Regions from separate parts of the Chromobacterium haemolyticum genome, predicted to be linked through region 2. Evidence: riboswitches for the same ligand, from Rfam matches in the RefSeq annotation. Region 2 holds a riboswitch; the other holds the start of a gene.

Region 1 (15,612 bases), 2.0 Mb from region 2:
GCGCCTCACTGGCTTTGGCAAGCTGTCAGTGCATCTTTTTCTGCACTTTTTTATGCGGCTTTTTGGCGCCTTTGCTAACCGGTTTGTTTTTGCTGGTTTTTTTGACCGAGGCCTTGTGCGGCGAGCGCTTTGCGGCTTTGACTGCATGACGCGGTTTTTTCACGGTTGATTTTTTGACCGTCGATTTTACCGCTGGCTTGACTGCCACCTTGCCGTGGCGCGCTTGTTTGGCGCTGATAGCCTTGGCTTGGCGCTTGCTCTGCTTGGCGGATTTCGCTTTGGGCTTGCCTTTGGCCTGGCGCGCCGGCTTGGCTTGTTGGTTGGAACGCACGGGTTCGGCGGTCTGAACGGTTTTAGCGGGGGCGGTCTTGCGTGCGGGCTTGCTCGCTGGAGCCATCTGAACATCGCCCGGCAGCGGCATGTCTTCTGGTTCGGCCAGGCTGGCCGGGCTGATCAGCGCCAGGCTCAAGGCCAGCGCAATGGTGTGCGTTGCAAATTTCATGATAAGGGATCTAATGCTCTCTGGAATGAAACGGGCCGCGCGTTGCGCCGCCAAAACCCGCATACTAGCACGGTGTTTCCCGCGTTTAGGCGGAAATTGATCGCAACGGGCAACACTTACCCCACAGGACGGACTGATTTTATTACCACAGCGCGCCATCCCCGCACCCGTATGCTATATCCACAGAGTAATGCCAATGTAATTGGCGCTACTCTCGGTTTCTCCGCTTGCTTTCCCTTTCCTGATACGCAATGGAAACAGCATGCATCAGCCCAAAATTTTGTTGGTGGACGATAGCGCCACCAATAGCCTGATGGTTCGTACCTTTGTCGAAGACTTAGGGTATCAATGCGATCTTGCCTGCAATGGTAGGGAAGCCGTTTCCATATGCAAGGAGGTCGACTACGACCTGATCCTGATGGACATCATCATGCCGGTGATGAACGGGCTGCAAGCCACGATGGAGTTGCGGACACTGTTCGGCGAACACTGGGTTCCCATCATTTTTCTGACGGGCCTGAGTCAGCAAAAAGATCTGATAGAGGGGCTCAAAGCAGGCGGTGACGACTACCTGACCAAACCAGTCAGTCCGGACTTGTTAACGGCCAAGATCCAGGTGTTCTTGCGCATCGCCCAAATGCAGCGGCAGATCAACCAGGATGCGGTGCGCCTGGAACGCTACTTCCTCAACAATGAACGGGAACAAAGTTACGCGCTGGAACTGATTGAACGTCTGAACCGGCAGCAATTGGAGCTGCCCTCGCACGTCTGGCGCCATTTACGCCCCGCCTCGCAGTTCAACGGAGATCTGGTCTGCTATGCGCGTTCCGGCGGACGAGAATACTTGATGCTGGCCGATTGCACCGGCCACGGCCTAACCGCCGCGATCAGTGCTATTCCTGCAGTGGAGTGCTTTTACGACCTTGCTCAGGAACAAGCCGCGCTGGGCGACATCGCCGCGGCGATTAACGACAAGCTGCACCGCCTGCTCCCTTTTGGCCGTTTCGTGGCCGGCATTATCATTTCGATCGACGCGGCCGCCCAATGTCTGCAAGTCTGGAACGGCGGCATTCCTTGCGCGCTGATGTTTGATCCGCAGGGTCGCAAGATCAAGCAGTTCCGCTCTGAGCACCCTCCTTTAGGGATTTTGGCGGCGCGTCAGTTCGACCGCTCGCTGGAAACCAGCGTGTTGCGCCCGGAGCATGCGCTGGTCGTTTGCTCGGACGGAATTACCGAGGCTCAGGCAGACAATGGCCGAATGTTTGGCCTGGACGGCGTAATCAAAGCGGTTCAGGCCGGCTGGCCGGGCCGGGTCGGCAATACCGTACTGCAAGCGTTGCAACGGCACCGTCAAAATGAAGCCATGCTGGATGATGCGTCTCTATTGGTGGTGCGTTCGCCTGCGCATGCGAGCAAGCCTGAGGGAGATTCCGGACACGAGGCGAAGGACCGATCTCGCTGGCACGACGCCTGAGAGGCTGTTCAAGTCTGCTGTGCTTCGTCAGGCTATGGCTATGAAGACGACTAGGCTTGAAGCGCCGCTGCCTCATTCCTCAATTTCGCGCGCATAGCGCACCAGCGCCTGCAAGAGCTGGGCGAAGCGGTGCGCAGCCAGGTTGCTGTCCGAAGGCGTGAGCCAGGTGCTGCTGATTTCCAGTTGGATGGCCGGCACGCCCCGCCGGGAAGCGAACTTGGCGATGGTCTGGTGCTTGGACGCGGCAAAGTAATTATCCGAAACATTCAGCACGCCCTGTTGCCGCAGGCTTAGCTCCAGTCGTTGCTGCAACTCCGGCTTGCCTAGCAACGAGGCCCCGTTCAAGGTGCCGAAGTCCACGTCGTAAGGCCGGTATGGATGGCTGCCGTGCAGGTCCAGCACCAGGATGGGGCGCTTGTCGGCAATCAGCACCGCCAGCTTGCGTTTGAAGGCGTTGTCGTCATCGTAATTGGGATCGGCCGGCGAGGCGCGGGTGGTGTAGATCGCGGTGGCGCCTGCCAGTTGGTGCAGCATCGCCGCCAAGGCCGCGGTGCCGCCGCCGTCGGAGAACCGGTATTGGCCTTCGCGAAACGGGCTGGTGGCGTGCGGCGCGGTCACGATGATGGGGAGCGTCCCCTCCCGCACAGCAAACCAAGGCTCGCCGTTTTGCGGCGGCTGGTCCTTGGCGGCGTCCGCCGCCTGTTGCAACTGGATGGCCTCTACAATGTGAGCGGGTTCGATGATGGCCCGCGCAGGCGGCGATTTGCCGATGGAGGGCGCCATCGACAGCGCCAGGACCAGAACCCCTACTGCCAGCTTGACTCTCACCGCTCCCCTCCCCGTAAACACGAACCGCATGCTCGATCTTTGCTGGACCGGGCCGGCGCCGCTTGGTTCTGCGCACCGGCTCGGAATAGCGGCGCTAGAGCACAGGCTTCCGCGCAGTGAGCAGCAACAGGGCCGGGCGGCGCGCGTGCGGGCGCAAACCGTCCTGACGCGCCATCGCCCCCTCGTCCGGCGCGGGCTCGCCCAGATGAAGCAATTGGAAACCGGCGCCTGACAAGCCGGCCACATAACTTTCCACCGTGCGGTGATGCTTGATCACGCCGTCGACAAACCAGCGGGTTTCGCGCGCGCCCTGCTGAAAATACGCGTCCAGCGTCCAATGCTTCTGCCGCCCGGCCTCGTCCAGCGCCCAACCTTGCGGGCTTGCGGTGCAAACCGGATGCTCCACCGTCAGCGCGAACACACCGCCGGGCCGTAAAGCGGCGAACACGCGCGCCGCCACTGCGGCGTAATCCGCCACGTAATGCAAGGCCAGCGACGACACCGCCAGATCATAAGCGCCCGCAGGCGGCTGAAAGTCCTCGATGCCGGCGCACAGGTATTGAATGTCGGAATCCCGAGTGCGCGCTCTCGCCTGCTCCAGCATGCGTTCGGACAAATCCACCGCGGTGACGCTGGCCGCGCCTTGGGCGCGCACCCAACGGGCGAAATCGCCAAAGCCGCAGCCCAGGTCCAGCACATCGGCGCCGGACAGCGGCGGCAGCGCATCGCGCAAGGCGGGCTGTTCCAAGGCGCCGTTCAGGCCGCTATCGTTGTCGCGCAAAGCTTGGTATTGGGCGAAAAAGACCGGATGGTCATAAATGTTTTGCTGCATTTGGAGGCTCCGTAAAGACTTAAGGGAAGCGCTCCAGGGCGACGCGCGGCTATGCCGACGCGCAAAAGCGAGCCCAGCCGTTCCCGGCTTGGCGCGCGTCTTCTCTCATCCGGACTTTCACCGTCGGCTTCGGCTTCGCACCGAATCTGCTGACCCGCGCATCGTGGAAACGATGGCGCGGCGCTCGCGGGCTCGCCGCCGGCATGCGCCGCGGCTTACCGCCGGTGGGGAGTTTCACCCCGCCCTGAAGACAGGCACAGGATAAAGGCGGCGCCAGGGTTGGACAAGCCCGGCCGCATCGCGCATAGTCTGCGCATTCTGATTGCGATGGAGCAAGGCATGACCCTGAAACCGCCAGTCTGGCTGGCTTTTGTCCTGAGCGCCGGCACCGCCTTCGCCGCGCCGGCGCCGGCAGCCCAAACCGAGATCAATCACCTGCTGGACTATCTGGCCAAATCCGGCTGCGAGTTCAATCGAAATGGCAGTTGGTACGGCTCCAAGGAGGCCCGCGACCATCTGAACGACAAATACCAGTATCTGCTGAAAAAAGACTGGGTCAGCAGCACGGAAAGCTTCATCGAGCGCGCGGCCACCCAGAGCAGCATCAGCGGCAAGGCCTACCAAGTGCGTTGCGGCGCGGCGCAGCCGGTGGCCAGCGCCGCCTGGCTCAAGGCCGAGCTAAGCCGCTATCGCCAGCGGAAATAGCGGGCAGGCCGGGAATCCCGGCCTGCCGCAGCGCCACGCAGCTGTTATAATCGCCGCTTTCCTGTAATCCAGTGTTCTTTTCCCGATGACTGCTGCCCAGCTGCTGGCCCAACTCAAGGCCGACCTGCCCTCCTGCCTGATCCGCGATCGCCACGTTTTGCGCCGCAAACTGAGCGACGCCGCCGAGCGACTGAAGAAAAACCAGCCTGCGGACAAGCAACTGGCCGACATTCAGGCTCAGATCGAACGCTCCGCCGCCAAGGTGGCCGCGCGCCGCGCCCACCTGCCCAAGCCCGACTTCGACGACGCCTTGCCGGTCAACCAGAAACTGGCCGACATCAAAACCGCGATCGAGCGCCACCAGGTGGTGATCATCTGCGGCGAAACCGGCTCCGGGAAAACCACCCAACTGCCCAAAATCTGCCTGGAGCTGGGCCGCGGCGTGCACGGACTGATCGGCCACACCCAGCCGCGTCGTCTGGCCGCGCGTTCAGTAGCCAGCCGCATCGCTCAAGAGCTGAAATCCACGCTGGGCGAACACGTCGGCTTCAAGGTCCGCTTCACCGACAAGCTCTCGGAAAAGTCCGTAATCAAGCTGATGACCGACGGCATCATGCTGGCGGAAACCCAGACCGACCGCTACCTGGAAGCCTACGACACCATCATCATCGACGAGGCGCACGAACGCAGCCTCAACATCGATTTCCTGCTGGGCTATCTGAAACAGCTGCTGCCGCGCCGGCCGGACCTGAAGGTGATCGTCACCTCGGCCACCATCGACGCCGACCGCTTCTCCCGCCATTTCGACGGCGCGCCCGTGATTGAAGTCTCCGGCCGCACCTATCCGGTGGAAGTGCGTTACCGCCCGCTGGCGCAGCGCGACGAAGACGAGCGCGAAGTGGAAATGGAAGGCGCCATCGTCGACGCCGTCGACGAACTGTCGCGCCAGGGCCCGGGCGATATGCTGGTCTTCCTGCCTGGCGAGCGCGAGATCCGCGAAACCGCGGAAAAGCTGCGCAAGGCCGGCATTCGCGGCTACGAGATCCTGCCCTTGTTCGCGCGGCTGTCCAACGAGGACCAGCAGAAGATATTCAAGCCGTCCGGCGGACGCCGCATCGTGCTGGCCACCAATGTGGCCGAGACCTCGCTAACGGTGCCCGGCATCAAATACGTGATCGACACCGGACAGGCGCGCATCAACCGCTACAGCCCGCGCGCCAAGGTGGAACAGCTGCAAGTGGAGAAAATTTCCCAGGCGGCGGCGCGTCAGCGCGCTGGCCGTTGCGGCCGTGTCGAGGCCGGCATCTGCGTGCGCCTATACAGCGAAGATGACTTCAATCAACGCCCGGCGTTCACCGATCCTGAAATCGTCCGCTCCAACCTGGCCGCGGTCATTCTGCGCATGGCCGCGCTGCGGCTGGGCAAGGTGGACGCCTTCCCCTTCCTGGAAGCGCCCAGCAGCCGTCTGATCGCCGACGGCTACCAAGTGCTGACCGAGCTGGGCGCGGTGGACGACAAGGGGGAATTGACCAGCGTGGGCAAAGAGCTGGCGCGGATTCCGGTGGACCCTAAGGTGGGCCGCCTGCTGCTGGCCGGCCGCGACTTCGGCTGCGTGCGCGAAGTACTGATCATTGCCGCCGCCTTGAGCGTGCAGGACCCGCGCGAGCGGCCGTTCGAAGCGCGCGAGGCGGCCGAACGCGCCCAGGCGCGTTTCAACGACGAGAAGTCAGACTTCCTGTCCTTCTTGCACCTTTGGGATTTCTTCTCCGACGCGCTCAAGCACAAGAAATCCAACCGTCTGCTGATCAACACCTGCCACGAGCACTTCCTGTCCCACCTTCGCCTGCGCGAGTGGCGCGAACTGCACGCGCAGCTGGCCGACATCGCCAGCGAGCTGGGCCTGATCAAGCGCGAACAGGCCCACGCCGACGCCGAACAGCCGGACGCGCAGATGACGCAGAAAAAGCGCCAGCAGCTAGACGCCGTCGCCTATGAAAACCTGCACAAAGCGCTGGTAACCGGCTTGATCGGCAATCTGGGCATGAAAAACCAGGAAAGCGACGACTACCAAGGCACTCGCGGCGTTAACTTCCACGTGTTTCCCGGTTCCGGCCTGAAAAAAGCCAAGCCTAAATGGCTGGTGGCGGCGGAACTGGTGGAAACCACCCGCCTTTACGCCCGCTGCGTGGCCAAAATCGAGCCTGAGTGGGTGGAAAAGCTGGCGCCGCACCTGGTCAAATACCACTATTTCGACCCGCACTGGGAAAAGAGCCGCGGCGAAGTAGTGGCCAGCGAGCGCGTCACTCTCTATGGCCTGACCCTGGTGCCGCGCCGGCCAGTGAGCTATGGCCGCATCGCGCCGGTAGAAGCGCGCGAGCTGTTCATCCGCGGCGCGCTGGTGAATATGGACTACGTCAGCAACGCGCCCTTCTTCCAGCGCAATCAGCAATTGATCCGCGAAGTGGAGCAGCTGGAACACAAGGCCCGCCGCCAGGACGTGCTGGTGGACGAGGAAGCGCTGTTCGCCTTTTACAGCGAACGGATTCCGGCCGAAGTGGTGGACGCCGCCAGCTTCGAGGCCTGGCGCAAGGAAGCGGAAAAGACCGACGCCAAGCTCTTGCATCTGACGCGCGAAGAACTGATGCGCCACGCCGCGCAGCATGTCACCGAAAACCAGTTTCCGGAATGGCTGGAGCTGGAAGACGGCCGCCTCAAGCTGCGTTACCGCTTCGAACCCAATCACCCGCTGGACGGCGTCACCCTGGACGTGCCTCTGGCCATCCTCAACCGCTTGCAACCGGCGGCTTTCGAATGGCTGGTGCCCGGCATGGTGCGCGAAAAGCTGCAACAGCTGATCAAGGGCCTGCCCAAGCAAATCCGCCGTTGCTGCGTGCCGGTGCCGGACTTCGTCACCCGTTTCCTTAGCGGCAACCCGGACCCGCAACAGCCTATCGCGCCGCAGCTGGCGCGCTTCATCCTGCGCGAGACCGGCGGCGTCAAGGTGGACATCGACGATTTCCGCGCCCAGGAGCTGCCGGCTCACCTGCTGTTCAACTTCCGCGTCATCGACGACGGCAAGCAGGAAATTGGACTGGGACGCGATCTGCTGGCGCTGCAAAAGCAGTTCGGCCAGGCCGCCCAACTGACTTTCCGCGATACGAGCGCGGAATTCGAGCGCGACGAGGTCAGCAGCTGGGACTTCGGCGAACTGCCGGAAAGCATACAGTTTGCCCGCGGCCGCCAGCAGTTGACCGGCTATCCGGCCTTGACGCTGGAACAAGATAAGGTGGCGATTCGCCTGTTCGACACTCAGCTGGTAGCCGAGCGCCATCACCGCCAGGGCGTGATCCGCCTGCTGCAGCTGCAGTTGAAGGAACAAATGAAGCAGCTGTCCAAGGGCCTGCCCGGCATGACCCAACTGGGCCTGCAGCTGCGCGCAGTGGCCAATATCGACGAATTATTGGCCGACGCCATCGCCTGCATCTGCGACCGCGCTTTCATTGGCGACGACGCGCTGCCGCGCAACGAGAAAGCCTTCAACGACCAGAAAACCCGCGCCCGCACGCGCTTGCCGGCTGTCATTCAGGCGGTGACCCAGTACCTGGGTCAAGTGGCCGCGGAATACGGCCCGCTCAGCGTCAAGATGCAGAAACACAAGCTGGGTTACGAGTTGCAGCAGCAATTGGCCAAGCTGGTTTACAAGGGTTTCCTGGCCGCCACGCCGTGGAGCCAGCTGCCCCATTTGCCGCGCTATATGCGCGCGATGGGCCTGCGCATGGACAAGCAGCCGGCCAACCCGCAGCGCGACGGCCAGCGCGGCGCGGAAATCCGCGATCTATGGCAGAAATGGGAAACCCGGGTGGCAGAGGACAACGAGGCGGAAGGCGCGTCCCAGGCCCTGCTCGATTTCCGCTGGCAGATCGAAGAACTACGCGTCAGCCTGTTCGCCCAGGAGTTGAAAACGCCGTACCCGGTATCCGCCAAACGGCTGTTGAAGCTGTGGAGCGAGCTGCCGCGCTAAGAACTTGTTCAAGGTCTGCTGCGCTTCGGCGATACGGCGTTGAAAGCGACTTCGAAATGCTCATGTACCCTATGTACATTCCGCTTTCTCAGCCGTTTTCGCCTTGTCTCGTCCTTGCTTGCGAGACTTTGAACAGACTCTGAGCCCCAGAACCCGAACTCGCACGACAAAACGGCGGCGTCGATAAGGACGCAGCCGTTTTCCCATGCGCGCTTCAATGCACCGGATGGGACAAGCCCGGCTTATCGCCCCAGGCCAGCAAAAACAGGCCCATCGCCAGGCCAAGCAGGCAGAAAATCATCAGATAGCCGGCCAGCGCCAGCGAACTCGCCTCCATCCACACCGACAGCAGCACCGGCGTGAAGCCGCCCACCACCGCGTAGGCCACATTGTAGGAAAAAGACAGGCCGCTAAAGCGGATGGGCGCGGGGAAGGCGCGCACCATCAGATAAGGCACCGCGCCGACGATGCCGGCGGCAAAGCCGGTCAGCGTGTACAGCGGGCGCAGCCAGCTCGCGTCCTGCCCCATGGTCTGATAGAAACACCAGCTGCTAACGCCCAACAGCAGGCTGCCCACGGTAAACACCGGCCCGCCGCCAAAACGGTCCGCCGCCAGGCCGGCCACAATGCACCCCACGCTCAGCGCGACAATGGCCAGGCTGTTGGCGAACAGCGCCTCCACCGGCGGCACGCCGAACTGCTTTTGCAGAAAAGTGGGCGTCATCAGGATCACCACCACAATGGTGACCGACAGCATCGCGGTGGCCGCCATGGACAGAGCCATGCCAAGGCGATGGCCCCGCAGCGCCGCCTTCAGGGGCAGTTCGGCGGACAGCGCCTTGCGCGCCTGCATTTCGCTGAACACCGGAGTCTCGTGCAGCCAGCGGCGCAGATACATCGCCACCAGGCCGAACACCCCGCCTATCAGGAAGGGAATCCGCCAGGCGCCGTCCTCCAGCTGCTGCGGCGTGAAAGCCAGATTCATCGCCATCGCGATCAGCGAGCCAAACAGTATACCTATCGTCAGCCCCGAGGTGATGATGCCGCAAGCCAGGCCGGTGCGGCGCGACGGCGCGTGCTCGGCGACGAAAACCCAGGCGCCCGGCACCTCCCCGCCAATGGCCGCGCCCTGCAACACGCGCAACAGGAGCAGCAAGATCGGCGCCCACACCCCTATGCTCTGATAGGTGGGCAGCAGGCCCATCGCCAGCGTAGGCAGCGCCATCAACACGATGCTGAGCGTGAACATGCGTTTGCGGCCGAACAGGTCGCCGAAGTGCGCCATGACGATGCCGCCCAGCGGACGCGCCAGATAGCCGGCGGCGAAGATGCCGAACACCTGCAATTGACGCAGCCAGCCCGGAATGTCCTGCGGAAAGAACAGCTTGCCCAATACCAGGGCGAAAAACACGTAAATGATGAAATCGTAAAACTCAAGCGCCCCGCCCAGCGAGGCTAGGCCCAGCGTCTTGCAGTCGTTGCGGTTCAGTTTTCGCGTGTGCGCCGCTTCGGCGCTCGCGGTTTGAGTCATATCGGGTCCTTTCAGCGACCAAGATCGCAATCGCCCTCCCCGCCGCGCGGCGCGAAGGGCTGCGCGTTTATTTTTTGAAGGGGTTGATCGTCGGCGCGTCCTCGTGCTGGACAATGCCGAAGCTGCTGCGGATCAGCGAATTGAGCATGGGCTGGCGATGGCGTATCCACAGCGAAGTCGGCACCGGCCGGCAGCCCATTCTCGCCTTGGGCTCCAACGCGGTGCGCCCAAAAATAACCCGCCGTCCGCCGGCGGCCAGCGCCGACTCAATCGCCGAATGCAGCAGGCGCAAATAGAGCGGCAGCTCCTTGGCCGCGGCGCGATCAAAGCCGATCTGCGCGGCGGTGATCTCTTCGCCGTTTTTCAGGATCAGCAAAAAGCCCAGCAGCGCGCCGTCGCGCCACAGGCCGCGCAGCTCCGCCCGCTCCGGCCCCAGCGCGGCCATCCGCCGCCAGTATTCCGCGCTCACCGTGACCGGCCGCAATGTGGCGTTGTCTTGCACCGCCAGGTAGAGCAGCTGCATCCGCTCCGCCTGCGCGTCCACCTGCTGCGGCGTCATCACGCCGATTTCGCAACCGGCGGCTTCTATCGGCTTGAAAATCTGCTGGCGGATGCCGCTGCGGTATTTGGAGGTCATGCCGGCCAGGTAGTCGTCGTAAACACGCCAGTCCTCGGCCAGCGGCAGCACCATATTGGGCTCTGTTTCCAAGGTACTGTAGCTGAGCTTGCCCAGCGCCCGACTGTCTTCCCGCGCTGTTTCGTCCATGTCCTTGACCAGCACGAAGTCGATCTGGCCGTTGAGCTTCTCCGCGCGGCGGATGCGGTAGAGCATCTCCGCCACCGCCTGCCAACGGGTCTGCGGGTCCAGGTCCTCGGCGAAAGCCGCGCCGTCCAGGCCGTAGCTGAGCATATTGCCGCAGACCAGCAGCCGTTGCCGCAGCTTGGGCTTGAGATTTTGCGCCAGCGCGGCGCGCAGCGAACCTTCCGGCCGCGGTCCGGGGTGAGCGTGCATGGTTTCCAAGCTCACCTCCAATAGTTGCATCGCCACCGCCGCCACTGGCTCGCCGTCGCGATAGGCCAGCGCGTAGCGCACGTCGAAGTTGGCGAGCCCGGACTGCTCGAGCGCGCGCCAGTAATCGCGGGACATCAGCAACCCGTGCCGGGCCGCCAGTTGATCCCAGTGCTGCCCGTTCAGGAAGTCTATGCGCTCGGAAAAGGCGAAATTCAGCGCGCTGGCCTGCCGCAAACGGCGGCGCAGCTTCCAGCCATCGCCCAGTTGGCGGGCCAGTTGTTTGATTTTCTTGCTCATGGCTTGGGGCGTAGAAGACTGGTTCTATGATTGACAATCATTCCAGTGTGCCGCAATGCCAATAGGGCAACAAGCCTCCCTCAATGCGCGCCATCGGTCAGCAAGCGTCGGTAGCGCTCCGGGGAATAGCCTAGTTGCTTGTTGAACATCGCAATGAAGGCCGACGCGGTGCCGTAGCCCAGGTCGGCGGCGATGTCCTGAACCGGACGCCCTTCGCGCAGCCAGGCCAGGGCCCTGAGCAAGCGCACCCGGTTGCGCCACTGGACAAAGCTCATGCCCAGTTCGCGTTGAAAATGGCGCGCCAGCGTGCGCTCGGTGCCGTGCACCCGCTGCGCCCACTGCGCCAAGGTGGCGGCATCGGCCGGATTGTCTCGGATGGCGGCCAGGATGGGCGCCAATTGACGATGGCGGCTGTCCGGCAGATAGCTGTCCTGGTGGCCGGCCTGGGACAGCCGCGCCAGCAGCAGTTCGGCTTGGCGCTGGTCCCACGGATCCCGAACGACAGTGACGCCGCGCTGGCAGAAGTCATCCAGCAGCGCTCGCAGCAAGGGCGTTTGCGGAATCAGGCAGGGATGGGCGGGCAAGCGGGCGGCCTGTTCGGTCCCGACATAGACTGAGGTGTAGCGCATGGCCTGACGCACCGAAGCGGAATGGCGAACCCCGGCCGGCACCCAGATCAGGAACTCCGCTGGAGCAGCCAACGCGCGCTCGGCCTGACCAGGCTCGATCAAGCTCAACTCTATCACGCCCAGACTAATGCAGTTCAACTGACCCCAGGGATGGCTGTGCGGCGAAAACTCCGTTTGCGGCGTCAGCTGGTCGTAGCGCAGATGGATTGGCGTCGGTTCCGGCAAGCCTTGGTCCAGTTCTGAGTAGTCCAATTTGTCGGTTTCCCGCTATCGTCTTGTCTGTTTTGCATTATATGCATTGAATCAGACAGCGGTACACTGCCTACTGTTAATGCTTTTCTGTACTCTCGACCGCGCGTCGGAACGAGAGCCGCATCCGGAGCCATCCCATGTACTCATTGTTTCCCATGCTGGCGGTGATGATCTGGTCCGCCAACACCGTGGTGTCCAAAGCCGCGGCCCATGCGCTGGATCCCGCCGCCATTTCCTTCTACCGCTGGTTATTGGCAGCCTTGATTCTCACCCCGCTGAGCCTGCGGCCGGTGCTGCGCCAATGGCGCGCCATCAGACCCTGGCTGGGCCGCTTCGCCATATTGGCCGCGCTCGGCATGGTGATGTACCAATGTCTGGCTTATTACGCCGCGCACAGCACCAGCGCCACCAATATGGGCGTGATCTGCGCCTTGATCCCGCTGCTGGGTCTGGCGCTGAACGCGACCGTCTTCCGTCAGCCCACCGGCGCGCACGCGTTGTTCGGCGTGGCGGTGTCCTTGCTGGGCGTGCTGTATCTGCTGGGCCAGGGGCGGCCGATGGACCTGATTAGCGGCGGCGTGAACCGCGGCGACGCGCTGATGCTGGCCGGCTCCGTCTCCTACGCGCTGTACGGCATTCTGCTGCGCCGATGGGCGCCGCCGTTCGGCAGCTGGACCAATCTATACATCCAGGTATTGCTGGCCGTGCTGATGCTGGTACCGGTGGCGATGAGCGCGGACAGCCTGGCGGTGCCGCCGCAAGGCGCCGGCCTGGTCGCCTTCGCCGGCATCGCCTCCTCGGTGCTGGCCCCCTATCTGTGGATGCGCGGCATCCAGAGCCTGGGCAGCGAGCGCACCGCCATCTTCATGAATCTGCTGCCTTTGTTCACCGCCTTGATCGCCAGCGCGCTGCTGGGCGAAACCATCCACGATTACCACTGGCTGGGCGGCGGGCTGATCCTGCTGGGCGTCAGCCTGAGCCAGGGCGGCTGGGCCAAATTGCGCGGCCTCGCCCGTTCCACGGCCTGAGCACCCATTCCGCCGCCGCGCCCGGGCTCCACGGCCGGCGCGGCGGGATTGCCGCGGCCCCGCTTATCGCCTAAGCTCTGTAACAAAACCGCAGCCGGCGCGGCCGGCCATGACAACCTCTCAACCGTGGAACCCAAAACCATGTGCCAGTTGCTGGGCATGAATTGCAATACTCCAACCGACATCCTGTTCTCCTTCGAGGGCTTTCACCGCCGCGGCGGCCAGACCGACCACCACGCCGACGGCTGGGGCATCGCCTTTTTCGAGAACAAGGGCTGCCGCATCTTCCTGGACGACAAACCGTCCGTGGAATCGCCGGTGGCTCACATGGTGCGCAACTATCCGATCAAGTCGGAAAACGTGATCGCCCATATCCGCAAAGCCACCCAAGGCGAAGTCAACCTGGCCAACACCCATCCCTTCATGCGAGAGATGTGGGGGCGCTACTGGATCTTCGCCCACAACGGCAACCTGGAAAACTTCCAGCCCGATGCCGGCTGCCATTACAACCCGGTAGGCGGCACCGACTCCGAACGGGCGTTCTGCCACCTGATGGAGCGGCTGCGCGCCAAATGGTGCCAGCAACCGCAGCTGGACGAATTGTTCGCCGAAGTGGCGCGGCTGGCGGGGGAAGTCTCCAGTCACGGCGTGTTCAACTTCATGCTGAGCAACGGCGAGGTGTTGTTCGCCCACTGCTCAACTCATCTGCACTACATCATCCGCCAGGCGCCGTTCAACACCGCGCATTTGGTTGACGACGACGTCAGCGTGGATTTCGCCTCGGTCACCACCCCGCACGACCGCGTGGCGGTGATCGCCACCCAGCCGCTGACCGACAACGAAAGCTGGACGCAACTCGTCCCCGGCGAGCTGCTGCTGTTCCGCGACGGCTCCCCGCTGTCGCAACACCTGCCCGGCTGAACGCCCGCCGACAAGCCTTTGCCGCCGGTGTTATGCTGGCGGCAATGTCTTGTTCTACGAGGCCGCCATGCAGCGATTCGACTTCAGCCACGCCCCATTCGACACCCTGAACCCGGACGAGCGCCTACGCCTTGAGGCTTGCGCCGACATCCTGTTCTACGCCAACGAGCAAACCGTGCTGGCGCCGGACGCGCCGGTGACGGCTCTGTACGTGGTGATCAAGGGCGTGGTGAGGGAAATGGCCGGCGACGAGATCGTCGCGCTGTACCGGGCGCAGGACGGCTTCGACGCCCGCGCCACCGCCGCCGGCCAGACCTCCCGCCGCTTCATCGTGCAGGAAGAGGCGTTGCTCTACAGCCTGCCGCGCGCGGAAGTGCTGGCACTGACCGAGAGCAACCCTCGCTTCGGCGCCTATTTTTACGCCAGCGTGTCGGAAAAGCTGGGCCGGCTGGCCCAGCGGGCGGGCCAGCGCGAACTGCAAACCTTGCTGGCGGCCACAGTGCGCGACGTCGGCGGCCGCCAGCCGGTGTTCGTGGATGGCGGCGCCAGCCTGCGCGACGCGGCGGCGGCGATGAAAGCGCACAAGTCCAAGTCCGTGCTGCTGCGCGGCCACGGGCGGCTGGGAATCCTAACCACCACGGACTTTCGCGACATCGTGCTGAACGGCGTGTCCTCGGACGCGCCGGCGGCGGAATACTGCCAGTACGAACTGCTGACCATAGACATCGACGATTTCCTGTTCAACGCCCTGCTGCTGATGACGCGCCGCAATCTGCGCCGCCTAGTGGTGACCGAGCACGGCGAGCCGGTGAGCATGCTGGCCCAGGTGGACGTGCTCTCCTACTTTTCCAACCACTCCCACCTGATCGCGCAGCGGCTGGAACGCGCGGCCACGCTGGACGAACTGGCGGAAGTGGCGGAGCAGATTCCGCGGCTGGTGCGCATCCTGTCCGGCCACGGCGTCAAGGCGCTACAGCTGGGCCGGCTGGTGCAAAGCCTCAACGCCCGGCTGTTCGCCCGCGCCTGGCGGCTAATTGCGCCGCCGGAGTTGGTGGCCAACAGCTGCTTGCTGGTGCTGGGCTCGGAAGGACGCGGCGAACAGATCCTCAAAACAGACCAGGACAACGCGCTGCTGCTGCGCGACGGCGCGCCGTGGCCGCAACTGGAAGCCAGCTGTCAGGCCTTTTCCGCCGCGCTGGCCCGTTTCGGCTACCCGCCCTGTCCCGGAAACATCATGCTCAGCCACCCCGATTGGCGTTTCAGCGGCACCGAGCTGCGCGATCGCCTCCACCGCTGGGTGCACAGCCCGGACGGAGACGCCTTGATGCGGCTGGCCATCTTCGTGGACGCGGAAGCCGTCTGCGGCGACCCGGCGCTGCTAGAGGACGCCCAAAACTATCTACGCGCCACCCTGCGCGACGACGCCGGCTTCTTCTCCCGTTTCGCCCGCGCCATCGAACAGTTCGACACCCCGCTGGGCCTGTTCTCCCATCTGCAAACTCGCGATCGTGACGGCCGCGCCGCGCTGGACCTGAAAAAAGGCGGCATTTTTCCTCTGGTGCACGGTATCCGCGCGCTGG
Region 2 (15,612 bases):
CCCTTGATTGTTTGGCAGATCGAACGCCTGGTGGCTGCGGGTTTCGCCGATATCGTGATCAATCACGCCTGGCTTGGGGCGCAGATTGAACGGGAACTGGGCGACGGCGGCCGCTTTGGTGCGCGTATCGCTTACTCCGCCGAGGGCGAGCCATTAGAGACCGCCGGCGGCATCGCCAAAGCCTTGCCCCTATTGCGAGAAGGCAGAGAGCGCGCCTTTCTGTGCGTGGCGGCGGACATCTACACCGATTATGACTATGCCTGCCTGCTGCCGCGGCTGGATGCGCTGGAGCGGCGGGAAGAGCCGGGAATGTACCTGGTGATGACCGATAATCCGGACTTCCACGCCGGTGGCGATTTCGCGCTGGCGCCGGATGGGGGCTTGCGAGCCGACGGCGAGCGCAAACTGACTTTCTCCAGCATCGGTCTTTACGATACCCGTATGTTTGCCGGGCTTCTCGCGGGCCGTTTCGCGCCGATGCGCCCGTTATACGACGCCGCGATCGCGGCGGGGCGGGCCAGCGGCGAGTACTTCAACGGCGTCTGGCACAATGTAGGCACGCCGCAGCAATTGCAGCAGTTGGATGCGCAATTGCGCGCCGGTCCGGGTTGAGGCAATGTCGGCTTCGTCTCTTCCCGGCGCGCGTCGTATTCTCGGCATCGATCCCGGCAGTCGCATTACCGGCTTCGGGGTGATCGATTTGCTGGGGCAGCAGCGCCATTACGTGGCCTCCGGCTGCATCCGCACGCCGCAGGGAGCGCCCTTGAGTGAACGCATACGCGTGATCGTCGACGGCTTGTTCGGCGTGATCGATACCTACCGGCCGCAGGCGGCGGCGGTAGAGCAAGTGTTCGTCAACGTTAATCCCGCTGCCACGCTGATGTTGGGTCAAGCGCGCGGAGCCTGCATTACTGCGCTGGTGTTGAGAGATTTGCCGGTGGCGGAATATACCGCGCTGCAGGTCAAACAGTCCGTCGCAGGTCACGGTAAGGCCGCCAAGGAGCAGGTGCAACACATGGTGGTGCGTATGCTGAATTTGTCCGGCACGCCCCAGGCCGATGCCGCCGATGCGTTGGCGGTGGCCTTGGCGCACGCCAACCTCAGCGCCGGAGCCTTAGGCCTGCTGGCGCAAAGCGGCCTGAAAATTCGAGGCGGCCGGCTGGTGTAGCCGGCGTGCCTGTAATCGCTTGAAGAAAGAACCCGAACATGATTGGACGCCTGAGCGGCAACCTCATCGAAAAACTCCCTCCGCAAGTGGTGCTGGACGTCAACGGAGTCGGCTATGAAATCGATGTGCCGATGACCACTTTTTACCAACTGCCGGCTTTGGGTCAAAAAACCACGCTGTTCACCCACCTGGTGGTAAGAGAAGACGCCCACCTGCTGTTCGGCTTCGCCAGCAAGGAGGATAGACAGACCTTCCGGCAATTGGTGAAGGTAACCGGCATCGGCGCCAAGATCGCCCTGGCGATCCTCTCCGGCATGACTACCGACGACTTGGCGGTGGCGGTGGCCAGCGAGGATATCAAACGCCTGTCCGCGGTGCCGGGCATCGGCAAGAAAACCGCGGAACGCCTGGTGCTGGAGTTGCGCGGCAAATTGGCCACCGGCAGCAATCTGACCGCCCCGGGAGGCCTGGCTTTCGCCGCCACGCCGGATGAGAAGGGCGACATCGTCAACGCCTTGTTGGCGCTGGGGTACAACGAGAAGGAGGCTGCCGCCGCCACCAAGGGCTTGCCGGCTGACGTGACGGTGAGCGAGGGCGTGCGTCTTGCCTTGAAGAGTCTGATGAAGTTTTAAGAACCTGTTTACGATCTCGCGAGCAAGAGCGAGATAAGGCGAAAACGAGCGAAAAAGCGGAATGTACTCGTGGTACATGAGCATTTTGTGGGTGTTTTCAACGCCGTATCGCCGAAGCGCAGCAGACTTTGAACAGGTTTTAAGACCCGCTAACAAAACCCCTGATCCTGCGTTGCGCCTCCTTGTCGTACTACTTGTACTGCCTGCGTCGGCGCGCCTTGGCCCAGGTGCTCTGAGAGGTTTTGTTAGGACCGTCAAGGAAGAGTGGTGTGCGTTGGCCTCGCATAAAAAAAGCCGCCCAGAAGGGCGGCGAATGGAGGCGGGCACACATGCGTGTGTTCCTTGGGACGACTCCGGGTAAAGCGAGTATCGGCGCGACAGGTCAGGGCAAGCGAGCCAGGCGGGTTGTGCGCCGATGAATGAAAGCGGAATTAGCCAGCGGCTTTGAGAGTGACGTTGGTGCGTACCGAGGTTACGCCCGGTACGCGGGAAGCTTCTTCAGCTACGCGGCGCAGCGCTTCTTCGCTGGGCGCGGTGCCATTCAGGGTGACTTCGCCTGCTTTCACACTGGTCTGGATATTGGCGCCAACCTGAGCCGCGGCTTTGGCGACGGCCTCCTGAACCGCCTGGTTCAGACCGGTGGCTGCGCTTGGCGTAGCTTCGGCGATAAAAGCTTCAGTAGCGCTGGCGTCGCCTTTGGCTGCGGTAGCACGCTGGGCTTGCTCGGCCGGGGCGCTGGCGTCGCCTTTGGCTGCGGTGGCGCGTTGGGCTTGCTCGGCCGGAGCGCTGGCGTCGCCTTTGGCTGCGGTAGCGCGCTGTGCTTGCTCGGCCGGAGCGCTGGCGTCGTCCTTGGCTGCGGTGGCGCGTTGAGCTTGTTCGGCCGGAGCGCTGGCGTCGCCTTTGGCTGCGGTAGCGCGCTGGGCTTGCTCGGCCGGAGCGCTGGCGTCGCCTTTGGCTGCGGTGGCGCGTTGGGCTTGCTCGGCCGGAGCGCTGGCGTCGCCTTTGGCTGCGGTGGCGCGTTGAGCCTGCTCGGCCGGGGCGCTGGCGTCTTGAGCCGCCCAGCTGGCGCCGGTGAACAGGGAAGTCATCAGAGCAATGGCAAGAGTGGATTTCTTCATGGGATTAACCTTTTTGAGAGAGTGAGTCACATCGCTTGCGCTTGAGTCTGTCGCGCTTCGATCATTTGCGCTCTCCCTATGGCAAAAGGCGTGCCAGCTTTGATTTTTTCTTATTTTTCAGTGGCTTGAGTTTTTTGTGGCTGGAGTTGGCTTGCAGGATGCGGCTATTCTGTCGCTGTTTGGCGACAGGGAGGAGGGGGGGCGGGGTAGGGCTTTGATTTCGCTGTGATTTTACCTGTCGCCGATTGGCGACAGGCGTTGGCGGCGCTTCATTTTTTATCACGCCTGTCGCGTCGCCACGCTTATTCCAGCTTGAAGGCGGCGGGCGTCAGCTCGTGTTTTTGCAGCAAGCGGTAAAACTCGGTGCGGTTGCGGTCAGCCAGTCGCGCGGCGTCGCTGACATTGCCACCGGTCAGCCGCAGCAAGCGTTCCAGGTAGTCGCGTTCAAATTGTCGCTTGGCTTCAGCCAGCGTTGGGATCGCGCTTTCTTCGCTGGCGACGGCTTTCTGTACTTGCGCCAGCGTCACTAGGGAGCCGGTGGTCAGCACGCAGCATTGTTCTACCACATTGGCCAATTGCCGGATATTGCCCGGCCAAGGCGCGGCGCTCAGGTATTCCAGCGCGTCGGCGGCGAAACCGCTGACGGCTTTCTGATAGCGGGTGGCGATTTTTTCCAGGAAATGAGCTGCCAGCAGAGGGATGTCTTCGCGGCGTTCGGCCAGTGGCGGCAGGCGCAGCGACACCACGTTCAGGCGGTAGAACAAGTCCTCTCGGAAGCTGCCTTCCTGGATCAGCGCTTCCAACTCGCGATGCGTGGCCGACACCAGACGGATATCCACCGGGGTCGCCCGGATCGCGCCGACCGGACGTACTTCGCGTTCCTGCAGCACGCGCAGCAATTTGACCTGCAGAGGCGGCGGCATGTCGCCGATCTCGTCCAGGAATAGGGTGCCGCCGTCCGCCTGTTGGATCAGGCCGGTCTGGCGCGCGTTGGCGCCGGTGAACGAGCCTTTTTCATGACCGAACAGCTCGCTTTCCAGCAGATTGTCCGGAATCGCTCCGCAGTTGACCGCGATGAAAGGTTGGCCCGCGCGCGGGCTGGCCAGGTGAATGGCTTTGGCCAGCACTTCCTTGCCGGTGCCGCTTTCGCCGCGCAGGAGCACGCTGGCGCCGGTGGCTGCGACCATACGGGCCTCGGCCAGCAGTTCCTCCATCGCCGGGCTGCGGCTGACCAGGCCGGAGCGCCAGCCAGTGGCGGCCTGGTCGGCCGGCCGGCCAGGTCCCGCCAGCGACAAGCCCTGGGCCACCTTGTCCAGCAGCGCCTTGCCGTCGAAGGGTTTGACCAGGTAGCCGAACACGCCGCGGCTGACAGCCTCCACTGCGTCCGGCACCGTGCCGTGGGCGGTCAGTAAAATCACCGGCATCGCAGGGTAGCGCTGGCGGACTTGTTCAAACAGCTCCAAACCGTCCATGCCGGGTAGGCGCCAGTCCGTCAGCAATAAGTCGGCGCGGCGAGCCGCTAGCGCGTTTAGCGCCGCCTCGGCGCTGTTTAGCGCCTCAACCTCGTAGCCGGCGGCGCCGAGCCGCAGTCCGAGCAAGCGCAATAGGTCGGGATCGTCGTCGACCAAGACGATGCGGGCGATGGCGCTCATGGCTGGCCTCCTTTGGTTTTGCTGGGCTTCAGCTGGAGTTCGCGTTCGACTTCGCGCAGGGCGTTGAGCTTGCCGCTTAGATCGTCGTAGCGTTTCTGCAGGTCGCGGTTCTGCGCCTGTTGCCGCTCCAGCGCTTCCGCCAGCTTGCGTCGTTCTTGAAATTGTTGGAGCTGCAGCCGCGCAAGACCTAGGCTGGCCGGGTCCAGGTTGTCGGTCTTGGCAAGCAGGCTCTCCAACTGAGTCAGTATTTTTTGCGTATCGGCTCGGTTCTCCGCCGTTTGCGCTTGTTGGAGCAGAGACAGCAAGCGGCTGCTGCCGCAGCTTTCCCGCCCGGTCAGGGACAGGGTCTGGATTTCCCGCGTCTGGTTCAGCAGCAGCAGGATTTGATTGGCGTCCGGGCAACGGATGATGGGCGCGGCCGGCGCGGCGGCCGGCTGACGCTGATGAGCGCAGGCGCTCAGGACCAGCAGGCTGCAAAGCCAGAGCAGCCGTCGTGTGTTGAGGGTCAAAAGGCAAAGTGTCTTCATGTCTTGTTCTCCGGTTCCGGCCACTGAAGGCGGAAGCAGGCGCCGTTCTGGGGCGTGGGTTCCAGCGTTAGTTCGCCTCGCATCAATTGGGCGAAACCGCGCGCCATCGCCAGGCCCAGCCCGGTGCCGGGCAATTCGTCCGGCGGCGGCGAACCGCTCCAGAACGGCTCGAAAATCTTTTCTCGATAGGCTTCCGGCACGCCGGGGCCTTGATCGCTGATTTCCAGCCAGACGCCGCCGCCATCGCGGCCGTGACGGATGTTCAAGGCGCTGCCGGTGGGGCTGTGGCGAATGGCGTTGATTAATAGGTTGTCCAGGATGGTCTCTACTTTAGAGCGGTCGCCGTTAACCCGCTCTGCGTCGCCCTGGACTTTGGCGGCGAGACGTTTGGCTTGCAGCAGAGGACGACAGACCTGCAACCGTTCCGTAATCAGCGCCGGCAGATCGAAGGTTTCCACGGTTAGCGTCTCGGACAGCCATTGGCCGGCATCATAGCGCAATAAGGCTTCCACGCGTTGGCGCAGGGTCTGCGCATTGTTTTGCAGGATGGCCACAATTTCCTGTTGTTGGGCGGATAGCCGTCCTATCACTTCTTCACGCAATAGCGCGGCGGCCTCATGGATGGCGGCCAGCGGGGTTTTCAGCTCATGGGAGGCTTGACGGAAGAAACGGCCTTTCTGTTCTTCCAGCGCCGCCAGCCTGCGGTCCAGTTGGGCCAGCTCGCGGGCCAGTCGCTGCAGGTCGGCGGGGCCGGACTGGCGCCAGTCCTGCAGCCGCGCGCCATCGCTCATCCGCGCGATTTTGGCTTGCAGCTTGCGTAGCGGCCAACTGATCAACAAGGTCATCGCCAGCGCCAGCGCCAGCGCGGAGGCTAGCGACAACCAGGCCAGACGGTCGGCGGTGCGGCGCATCTCGGTGATCGAATCCTGCCATTGACGCTGGCTCTGTTCCAGTTGGCGGTTGATCAACTGGCCCTGCGCCGTCAGGTGCAGGTCCAGCTGGCGGAACAAACGGTCGCGTTGCGCGCCGGAGCGCGCCGGCAGGCCCTGGAGCTGCGGCTGGATCGCTAGGATGGCCCGGGCGCTGAGCGCCAGCTCGTCGTCGTCGCCACGCTGCAGCTTGCGTTGCGCCAGTTCGATTTCCTGCCAGGCGCCGGCGGCGGTGTTGGCCAGCGCGCGGTCTTTCAGGATCTGGGCCTGGCGGGTGGCGCGTTCGAACTGAATGGATTGTTCGCGCGACACGCGGTTGGCGTCCAGCCATTCCTTGGCTTGTTCCTGATGCGAGCGCAGTGTGGAGGCGGCGTGTCCCAACTCGTTGCGCAGTTGGATCAGCACGGCGGAGGGCACGACGGCGACGATCAGAAAGCTGGCCAGCAACAGGCTGCGGAAAGAAACGAAACGAAGCATGATGGGGTCGGCGTCGACGCCGCGGGCGCATGCCCGCGGCTTAAGGGCAAAGATCAAGCAGACAGCGGAGCGGCGGCTAAGTTCTGGCGGGAAATCCATTCAGCCAGCTCGGCCACGCTCAGAATGGGCAGCGTGTGCGTTTGAGCGTAGTCCGCGATTTGCGCGCCGCGCATCATGCTGCCGTCCGGGTTCATCAGCTCGCAGAGCACGCCGGCGGGCTGGAAGCCGGCCAGCCGCGCCAGCTCCACAGCGGCCTCGGTGTGGCCGCGGCGGCTCCGCACGCCGCCTTCTGCCGCCACCAGCGGAAAGACATGGCCGGGACTGACCACGTCCCCGGCCTGCGCTTGCGGGTGGACGGCTGCCTGAATAGTACGCACCCGGTCGGCGGCGGATACGCCGGTGGATACGCCCTGCGCGGCTTCGATGCTGACGGTGAAGGCGGTGCCGTAGCGGCTGCCGTTGCGTTGGGTCATCGGAGGCAATTGCAGCCGTGCGGCGTGCTCGGCGGTCAGGCACAGACAGACGATGCCGCTGCAATCGCGGATCAGGCGCGCCATTTCGGCTTCGTTCAGCGCGTCGGCGGCCAGGATCAGGTCGGCTTCGTTCTCGCGGTCGTGATCGTCGGGAACGATGACCGGCAGGCCGCGGCGCAAGGCGTTCAGCGCCGTTTCGACGCGTTGGGACAGGGTGTCGGGGTGTGTGGCGATACTCATGGAAACGGTCCTCGGATAGTTTGAGAAACAGGTTCCAGGGCGTGAAAAGGGCAGGCGCGAACCCACCCGCGCGCCAAGCGCGCAGCGAACACGCCGCGACCGCGCGCAGCGCGGCGGACGGCGATGTCGTCTTCTCTCATCCGGACTATTACCGTCGGCTCTGGCCTGTCACCAGATCTGCTGACCTTCCGCCGGGAAGCGGAAGCGCTCGCGGGCTCGATCTTGCGATCATACCGCCGGTGGGGAATTGCACCCCGCCCTGAAGACGTTGCGTTGGCTCGCCGCGATGGGCGGGCCAGCGGCGATTATAGCGCGGTGGTAAGATTGGACATTCGTTTTTTTGGCCGGCGGCTGACACCATGATTGAAACCGACAACCTGTACGGCGGCGCGCCCGAGCCCCGCATCGTCACCCAGCAAAGCCTGTCCAGCCAGGAGGAGGCGTTGGAGCGCGCTTTACGGCCCAAACTGTTGGACGAGTACGTTGGCCAGAAAAAGGCGCGCGAACAGCTGGAAATCTTCATCGAGGCGGCCAAGCGCCGCAGCGAAGCGCTGGACCACGTGCTGCTGTTCGGCCCGCCTGGGCTGGGCAAGACTACCTTGGCGCATATCGTGGCCCGCGAAATGGGCGTCAATCTGCGGCAGACCTCCGGACCTGTGTTGGAGCGGGCCGGGGATTTGGCGGCGCTGCTGACTAATCTGGAGCCGCACGATGTGCTGTTCATCGATGAGATTCACCGGCTGAGCCCCGTGGTGGAGGAAATCCTTTATCCGGCCTTGGAGGATTATCAGATCGACATCATGATAGGCGAGGGGCCGGCGGCGCGTTCGGTCAAGATTGATCTGCCGCCGTTCACCCTGGTGGGCGCCACCACCCGTGCCGGCATGCTCACCAATCCGCTGCGCGACCGCTTTGGCATCGTCGCGCGGCTGGAGTTTTACAACGCCGAGGAACTGACCCGCATCGTCAACCGTTCCGCTGGCTTGTTGAACGTCAAATTGGCCGACGACGGCGCGTTCGAAGTGGCGCGCCGCAGCCGCGGCACGCCGCGTATCGCCAATCGGCTGCTGCGCCGGGTGCGGGATTACGCCGAAGTCCGGGCCGACGGCGTGGTCAGCTCCCAGGTGGCGGACGCCGCGCTGGCGATGCTGGACGTGGACCCGGCCGGCCTGGACGTGATGGACCGCAAGCTGCTGCAAGCCATTTTGGAGAAGTTTTCCGGTGGGCCGGTGGGCTTGGACAACGTCGCGGCAGCCATCGGCGAGTCCACCGACACTATCGAGGACGTGATCGAACCCTTCCTGATCCAGCAAGGCTATCTGCAGCGCACCCCGCGCGGTCGGATGGCGACGGCGCTGGCTTATCAGCACTTTGGCTTGCCGCTCAAGGATTGAGGTGGTGTCGCCTGCGCGCAGCAGGACGGCAATCCCTTGATCGCCGCCGCCGGCGCTCAGGCGTACAATTCCGGATTCACACGGCATTCCGCTGCGGCGGGGGACGATTATGTTTTACGCTTTGTTTGGCCTGACCTTGGCGGTGGCGATAGCCACCTCGGTATTCACCGCGCGTTTTTTCGATCCGGCGGTCAACAAAATTCTGGCGCGGGTTCTAGGGCGTGATTTGACGGACGCCTGGCGCAAGTACATTTTCTTCGCCATCGTGGTCACCGGCGTTTCCGGCGGGGTGCGGCAGTGGTCGCTGGAGAAGTACTTGCCGCCGGCCGCGGGCAAGGGCAGCACCGTGATGGAGCTGACCGGCGAACGATGGCTGCTGGAGTTGTTCAACACCTTCATCGACACGCTGCGCTCGATTGCCTGGGTAATGTTGTTGTTCTTTCTGTGCGCGATGCTGGCCTATGTGATCATGAAGGCGGTGGAGATGCGTAAAGGCGAGCAGCCTCCAGAAGAATGAAAAAATCCCGGCCATGGGCCGGGATTTTTCGTTGAAACGGGGCTTGGCTCAGCGGCCGATCTTGATCTGCGACCACAGGCGGTTCAAGTCGCGGCGGGACTTCACGTCCAGATCTTTCAGCGCCACGTACTTACCCTTGGCCGGCTCCAGCATGATCACAGAATTGGCCTTGATCTGCGGTTTGAAGAAAGCCTCGGCTGCCTTGACCGGGTTGGTCGCGCCGATCTGGTTGGAGATTTCGGCGGCGTTCTTGCCATCCAGCATGAAGTTGATGAAGCGGTGCGCCAAGTCCGGGCGCGGAGCATCCTTCAGAATCACCATATTGTCCACCGCCAGGATATTGCCTTCCTTTTGTGGCTGGTAGCCCAGTTTGAACGGTCGTTTGGCGTGCTGCGCGTCTTGCTGCGCCTGGAACAAATCGTTGGAATAGCCGTGGGCCACCCAGATATTGCCTACGGTCAGCTCTTTGATATAGCTCTGGTTGTTGAAGGCGGCCCAATAGGGCTTGGCTTTGCGGATCACGTCGGCCGCGGCCTTCCAGTCTGCTGGCTGGACGGAGTTGGCGTCCTTGCCCAGATAGAGCAGGGCGGCGGACATCAGTTCGCGCTGCGAATCCAGTACAGTGACCCGGCCTTTGATTTTTGCCAGCACCGCAGGATCGAAGATCAAGGCCCAACTGTTGGCCTGCGGCAACACGCCGGCTTTTTGCAACTGGGTTTCGTTGTAGCCGAGCAAGGTCAGCGACACAACGGTGGGGGCTGCCACCTTGTTGCCGGCGTCGAACGGCGCGTTCAGCCTCAGGTAGCCTGAATTGAGGTTCTTCCAGTTGGGCAGCTGCGCCTTGTTCAGCGGCTGGGTTTTGCCCTGCTTGATCAGAGTGCTGACGGCGAAGGCGGTGGGGAAGACCATGTCGTAGCCTTTGGCGCCGGCGGCCAGTTTGGCGAGCATCTCCTCGTTGTCCCCGTAATAGTCCTGCACCAGCCGGCATTTGCACGATTGCTCAAAACGCTTGGCGGTGTCTGCGGACAAGGCGTTGTTCCAGTTGTAGATATGGAGTACGTCCTCGGCCATTGCCGAGCCCCAAGTCAGAGCCAGAAGCGCCGAAAGGGCCAGCTTTTTCATACGCGTGAATCCTTTAGTTCAAAGAATGGAATGGAAAAACGGAGACGGAGCGGAGGCGTCGAGGCGCCACCGCATCCGTTACAGAGCGACCATATTGTCGCGATGAATCAATTCCGGTTCGATCATATAGCCGAGTGAGGCTTCAATCTCCCGGGTGGGCTTCTGCATGATGGTGCGCGCTTCGCTGGAGCTGTAGTTGACCAGGCCGCGCGCTACTTCTTTGCCTTCCTGATCGACGCAGGCCACCGCCTCGCCGCGCAGGAAATCGCCTTCCACCGCGCAAACGCCGATAGGCAGCAGGCTGGTGCCGCGTTCCCGCACCGCCAACGCCGCGCCGGAGTCCAGAACCAGGCGTCCGGATAATTTCAAATGATCGGCCAACCATTGCTTGCGCGCCGCCATGCGGTTGGTGGGCGGCAGCAACTGGGTGCCGATGCCCTCGCCGTCCGCCAAGCGCGACAGCACCTGATGCTCGCGGCCGCAGGCGATCACGGTGGCCGCGCCGCTGCGCGCCGCGCGCTTGGCGGCGAGAATCTTGGTGATCATGCCGCCGGTGCCCACACTGGAGCCGGCGCCGCCGGCCATTTCTTCCAACCGAGGCTCGCCGGCAATGGCTTCATGGATGAATTCCGCGTCGGGGTGTTTGCGAGGGTCCGCGCTGTACAGGCCTTGCTGATCAGTGAGAATGATCAGCGCGTCGGCCTCTATCAGATTGGTCACCAGCGCGCCCAGGGTGTCGTTGTCGCCGAAGCGGATTTCGTCGGTGACCACGGTGTCGTTTTCATTGATGATGGGCACCGCGTTCAGGTTCAACAGGCTGGTCAATGTGGAGCGGGCGTTAAGATAGCGGGTACGGTCAGCCAAGTCCTCGTGGGTCAGCAGGATTTGCGCGGTCTGCAAGCCAAAGCCGCGAAAGGCCGTTTCATATGCCTGGCACAGGCCCATCTGGCCCACTGCGGCGGCAGCCTGCAATTCATGCACGCCCTTGGGGCGCACGGTCCAGCCTAGTCGTTGGCAGCCTTCGGCAATCGCGCCGCTGGAAACCAGCACCACCTGTTTGCCGCGCCGTTTCAATTCGGCGATTTCCGCCGCCCAGCGATTGAGCGCCGCCATATCCAGGCCCTTGCCGTCATTGGTGACGAGACTGGAGCCGACTTTGACCACAATCCGGTCAGCGGCGTGAATAACCGAGCGCATCCAAAACTCCATGAGTCAAAACGATAGATGCGGGGGAGTTTACCCGAAAAAGAGCATGCCGGACCGTCTCCGGCGGGGCGGAGATCCGATGGCGGCAAAGCGACGCCATCATGGTGTCGGCAGCCTGTTGATTACACGGGCTTTGATGCGGACCGTGCAATTCGGCAGGGTCCGCGGCAAGATAAAAGCTTGATCTGAGTCAGAAATGCTCGCTATCGCGGTATTCCATGATTTGGAACAGCGGAGTCTGCGTGTGTAAACGCGATACCCGGATCAGGCTTTCCCGTTCGCCGTCATGTAGGCGGAATTCGCGTAACTGGCTATACGGGCGTCCAGCCATCAACAGCAATCTGGGCATTCCTGCAGGCGTGGCCAGCAGCAAGGCGAACTGAAAGCTGTCACCGGGGTGGGTAATGCTGGGCATGGCCAGCGCGGGTTGGGGCGGTCCGCCGATGAACTCGACACCGCATTCGATTTCCCGCCCATCCGCGCGAAGCGCAACCCAGCGGGCGATGCCGAGCTTGGCGTTTTCCGGCTGGTTTGGCGGGGTGACCAGCAGCAGTTCCCCTGCTCGTAGGGATTGATCTCGCGGTTGGCCGTGCAGCAGCAAGCCGGTATCGCTCTGATTGGATATGGCCAGCAAGCAGGGCGGCGGCGGCGGCCGGTGGCGAGGCGTGTCCTCTTCAGCGGAGATGCCGGGCAATTGCCAACTTAGATCGTTGCGATGGAACCAGATGCCCGGCAGTGCCGCGACGATTTCGATGATGGTTTGGGTCTTGAGTCGTGGATGACGGCGACGTTTGGGCTGATGCCATTCTTCCACCAGTAAGGATAACAACTGCAATTCATCAATCATCAGGCCCTGTTGACGATTGTTCTGAGCTTTTTGCAGTGCCTCGCGGCTTTTCTCCAGGATGTCTCTGAGCGGCTCCAGATCCAGCAGAAAGCAGCCGGGGCCCAATTTGCTTGCGGAAATCGGCAGAAAGCGTGGGGGGGAGTCGATTTGTTGATCAACCAGATAGCCATGCACGGGCTGGGTCAAGGCTTCAACTGGAATCAGCCGGGCTTTGGCTGCTAGATCGAAGATCAGCTGTCGCGACAAGGCTTGCTCGGTGGGGGCGAGGCGGTTGCTGGGGGTCAGCCCCATCAATAGGATCTGCAAGTAGATGGTCTGGATGGAGTCATCGTTAGCCAGCCCCTTGTCTTGCCAGCCGCGGCCGCTGGCGAAGACATGCAACTGGTGGCAGTCGTACCAGAAGTCCGGCGTGATCGGGGTATAGCATTGCTGGCTGATGCTCAGCAGCTGGCGCGCCGCCATCATGGTGTAGGCCATCAGCTCGATTTTAGGGTGCTCGCGATCAAGCAGGCCGCGCTTGGCAAGGCGATCGTGCAGAGTCTGTTTGAACGTGATGAAAATCAGAGCGAACAGCTCGACGCTCAGCAAGGCCAGTTGGCGCACCTTTGGCGTTCCTAAACTGTCGTGTTGGCGAATCTCGTTTTCCAGCAGCGGGTAATAGCGATCCACCGCTTTCAGGTACAGCTTCAGGAGCTTGTGGCGCAAATGGCTGTCCAGTGGAACTCGGGACAAGTTTTGCATGGACTGGCTCAATAAGCGTCCGCATTCGGGCAGATCGGTGAATGGCAGCCGCTCCAGCCATGCCGCCACGCTATCCGGTTGAGTATCTATCAGCAGAGGATCCATAGTTTGTTCTGGCAGGGTGGGCAGCGGCATGCAAGGCGATTCACAATGTAAATTGTGCCGTTTCCATGCTATGGGCACTCACCCCGCCATGGCAAGGCGGATCACGGCAAAGCGATGCTTTGGCCGTCGGCGGTGTTGGATGCGCGCGCCAGTTCCTCCAGTATGGCTGCGGTGGCGGCGATCAGGAAGGCCATCTCCTCGTCGGTGATCGTATAGGGGGGCATGAAATACACGGTGTTGCCGATGGGGCGCAACAGGCAACTTCGGCGCAGCATCGCGGCAAAACAGGCTTGGGCGAAGTCGGCGCGTGAAGTGTCGACCTCGAAGGCCCAGATCATGCCCTTGTGGCGGAAATTCCTGACGTCCGGACGCGCTTGCAAATCAGTCATCATCGAATTGAAGCGCTGAGCTTTGTCGGCATTGGCGGCCAGGACATCCTCCTCCGCGAAGATATCCAGCACTGCCAGCGCCGCGGCGCAGGCCAATGCATTGCCGGTATAGCTGTGCGAATGCAAGAAACCGCGAGTGACATCGTCGTGGTAGAAGGCCTGATAAATTGGGCTGCTGGTCAACACGCAGGAAAGTGGCAGGAAACCGCCGGTGATGCCTTTGGACAGACAGAGGAAGTCCGGGGTGATGTCGGCTTGCTGGTAGGCGAACAGGCTGCCGGTCCGGCCAAAGCCCACGGCGATTTCATCGGCGATCAAGTGCACCTGGTATTGATCGCACAGTCGGCGTAGCTCGCTCAGATAGAGCGGGTCGTACATTACCATCCCGGCCGCGCCTTGCACCAAGGGCTCCACAATGACGGCGGCCACTTCTCCAGCGTGTTTGGCCAGCAGGTTTTCCAGCGCCTGGATCGCTTTGCGCGCGGCATCGGCCGCGCTTTCACCGGGCAGCGCGCGCCGGGCGTCCGGAGACGGCGCGCGCAGGCCCGGCTTCAGCAAGCCGGCGTAGGTGTTGGAGAACAAGGGCACGTCGGTGACGGCCAAGGCGCCCACGGTTTCGCCGTGATAACTATTTTCCAGGCTGATGAAACGCGTCTTGTCCGCTAGCCCCTGATTGCGCCAGTAGTGAAAGCTCATCTTGAGCGCAATTTCCGTGGCGCTGGCGCCGTCGGACCCATAAAACACGTGGGCCAGGCCGCTGAGCTCGCATAGGCGTTCGGACAGCTCCACCACCGGCTGGTGCGTAAAGCCCGCCAGCATCACGTGTTCCAGCTGGTCCAGCTGATTCTTGATCGCCTGCTTGATGCGAGGGTGGCCATGGCCAAACAGATTGACCCACCAGGAGCTGACCCCGTCCAGATAACGCTTGCCGTCGAAGTCTCTGAGCCAGACGCCGTCCGCGCTGGCGATGGGTACGATGGGCAAAGCCTCATGACGTTTCATCTGGGTGCAGGGGTGCCAGACAGTATTGAAGCTGCGCTGCAGCCAGTCTTGGTTATCGCTCATATCTGTTCTATGTATTCAGACTAAGAGTTCGATGCTATCACAGGGAGAGCGAAGCAGCGGACTGACCAAAAACGTCACATTTCTACCCGCTGCGCTGTTTATGACTGGCGGATTGGCTGTAATGAGCGTGAAGAAGGGGCTGGCATACTTTCTGCATAAGTCGCTCTCTATAAAACTAAGCTCTGGAGCCGAGAGATGAGGAAGGCGGCTGGTTTTACCTTGATTGAGCTAATGATTGTTGTCGCCATTATTGGTATTTTGGCGGCGATTGCGATTCCGGCTTATCAGAATTATACGATTCGAGCTAAGGTGGCGGAGGGTCTGACTTATGCGGATCATGCTAAAACGACCGTTTCGGAGTACTACTTGACAAATAATAATTGGCCTAGCTCGAATGCCAGTGCAGGTTTGCCGGATACATTGTCTGGCTCATATGTCAGTAATGTTCAAGTTAGTAGTGGTAGTGGTGGTATTAGTACTATAACGGTGTCTTTCAATAATAGTGTCGCCTCTGGTTTAGTAGTAATATTTACCCCTGCAACGAATAGCGGTGCCGTTGTATGGTCGTGTTCCTCCGATGCGGCTTATACACAGTATCTGCCTTCTTCTTGTCATTAAATGGAGTGCGTAATGCAAAAAACTCAACAAGGCTTTACTCTCATCGAATTGATGATTGTCGTCGCTATTATTGGTATTTTAGCGGCAATTGCTATCCCTGCCTATCAGGACTATACGGCAAGAGCTAAAGTAACCGAAGGAATGAACGCGGCCGGTGCGGCAAAAACCGCCGTTTCAGAATATGCGATTAGTCAGGGGGCGCTACCAAGTAGTTTGGCATCTGCAGGAGTCTCTTCTGCGAGCTCAACTTATGTTACACAAACACTGATCTCTGCGAGTGGTGTGATCTCGATTCAGATGAGAAATATTAATACAGATGTTAATGGGAACTATTTCTCCTTGGTTCCGACGCTTTCTTCTGGTACGGTAACTTGGGCATGCCGAGCTGGTGA

What was found. Region 2 has a riboswitch for FMN ahead of ribB (3,4-dihydroxy-2-butanone-4-phosphate synthase). Riboswitches for the same ligand answer to the same signal wherever they lie in the genome.
Positions count from the first base shown of each region.
Region 1: it holds a riboswitch for FMN, as region 2 does, so the genes downstream of both, GYH29_RS10615 (class I SAM-dependent methyltransferase) here and ribB (3,4-dihydroxy-2-butanone-4-phosphate synthase) in region 2, are expected to answer to the same signal.

Region 1 covers NZ_AP019312.1:2,341,141-2,356,752, reverse strand. Annotated here, with positions in the region: gene GYH29_RS10630 (hypothetical protein) at 26-565, opposite strand; gene GYH29_RS10625 (PP2C family protein-serine/threonine phosphatase) at 765-1,976, shown strand; gene GYH29_RS10620 (N-formylglutamate amidohydrolase) at 2,049-2,834, opposite strand; gene GYH29_RS10615 (class I SAM-dependent methyltransferase) at 2,899-3,636, opposite strand; FMN riboswitch at 3,730-3,892, opposite strand; gene GYH29_RS10610 (YfeK family protein) at 3,976-4,341, shown strand; gene hrpA (ATP-dependent RNA helicase HrpA) at 4,427-8,362, shown strand; gene GYH29_RS10600 (MFS transporter) at 8,577-9,893, opposite strand; gene GYH29_RS10595 (GNAT family N-acetyltransferase) at 9,961-11,202, opposite strand; gene GYH29_RS10590 (AraC family transcriptional regulator) at 11,283-12,083, opposite strand; gene GYH29_RS10585 (DMT family transporter) at 12,221-13,111, shown strand; gene GYH29_RS10580 (class II glutamine amidotransferase) at 13,253-14,032, shown strand; gene GYH29_RS10575 (putative nucleotidyltransferase substrate binding domain-containing protein) at 14,100-15,612, shown strand, end outside.
Region 2 covers NZ_AP019312.1:383,899-399,510, forward strand. Annotated here, with positions in the region: gene murU (N-acetylmuramate alpha-1-phosphate uridylyltransferase MurU) at 1-612, shown strand, start outside; gene ruvC (crossover junction endodeoxyribonuclease RuvC) at 617-1,168, shown strand; gene ruvA (Holliday junction branch migration protein RuvA) at 1,207-1,800, shown strand; gene GYH29_RS01760 (BON domain-containing protein) at 2,232-2,918, opposite strand; gene GYH29_RS01765 (sigma 54-interacting transcriptional regulator) at 3,221-4,570, opposite strand; gene GYH29_RS01770 (hypothetical protein) at 4,567-5,097, opposite strand; gene GYH29_RS01775 (ATP-binding protein) at 5,094-6,503, opposite strand; gene ribB (3,4-dihydroxy-2-butanone-4-phosphate synthase) at 6,557-7,216, opposite strand; FMN riboswitch at 7,341-7,487, opposite strand; gene ruvB (Holliday junction branch migration DNA helicase RuvB) at 7,576-8,610, shown strand; gene GYH29_RS01790 (hypothetical protein) at 8,720-9,127, shown strand; gene GYH29_RS01795 (ABC transporter substrate-binding protein) at 9,176-10,249, opposite strand; gene proB (glutamate 5-kinase) at 10,328-11,446, opposite strand; gene GYH29_RS01805 (hypothetical protein) at 11,646-13,148, opposite strand; gene GYH29_RS01810 (adenosylmethionine--8-amino-7-oxononanoate transaminase) at 13,250-14,602, opposite strand; gene GYH29_RS01815 (pilin) at 14,798-15,220, shown strand; gene GYH29_RS01820 (pilin) at 15,233-15,612, shown strand, end outside.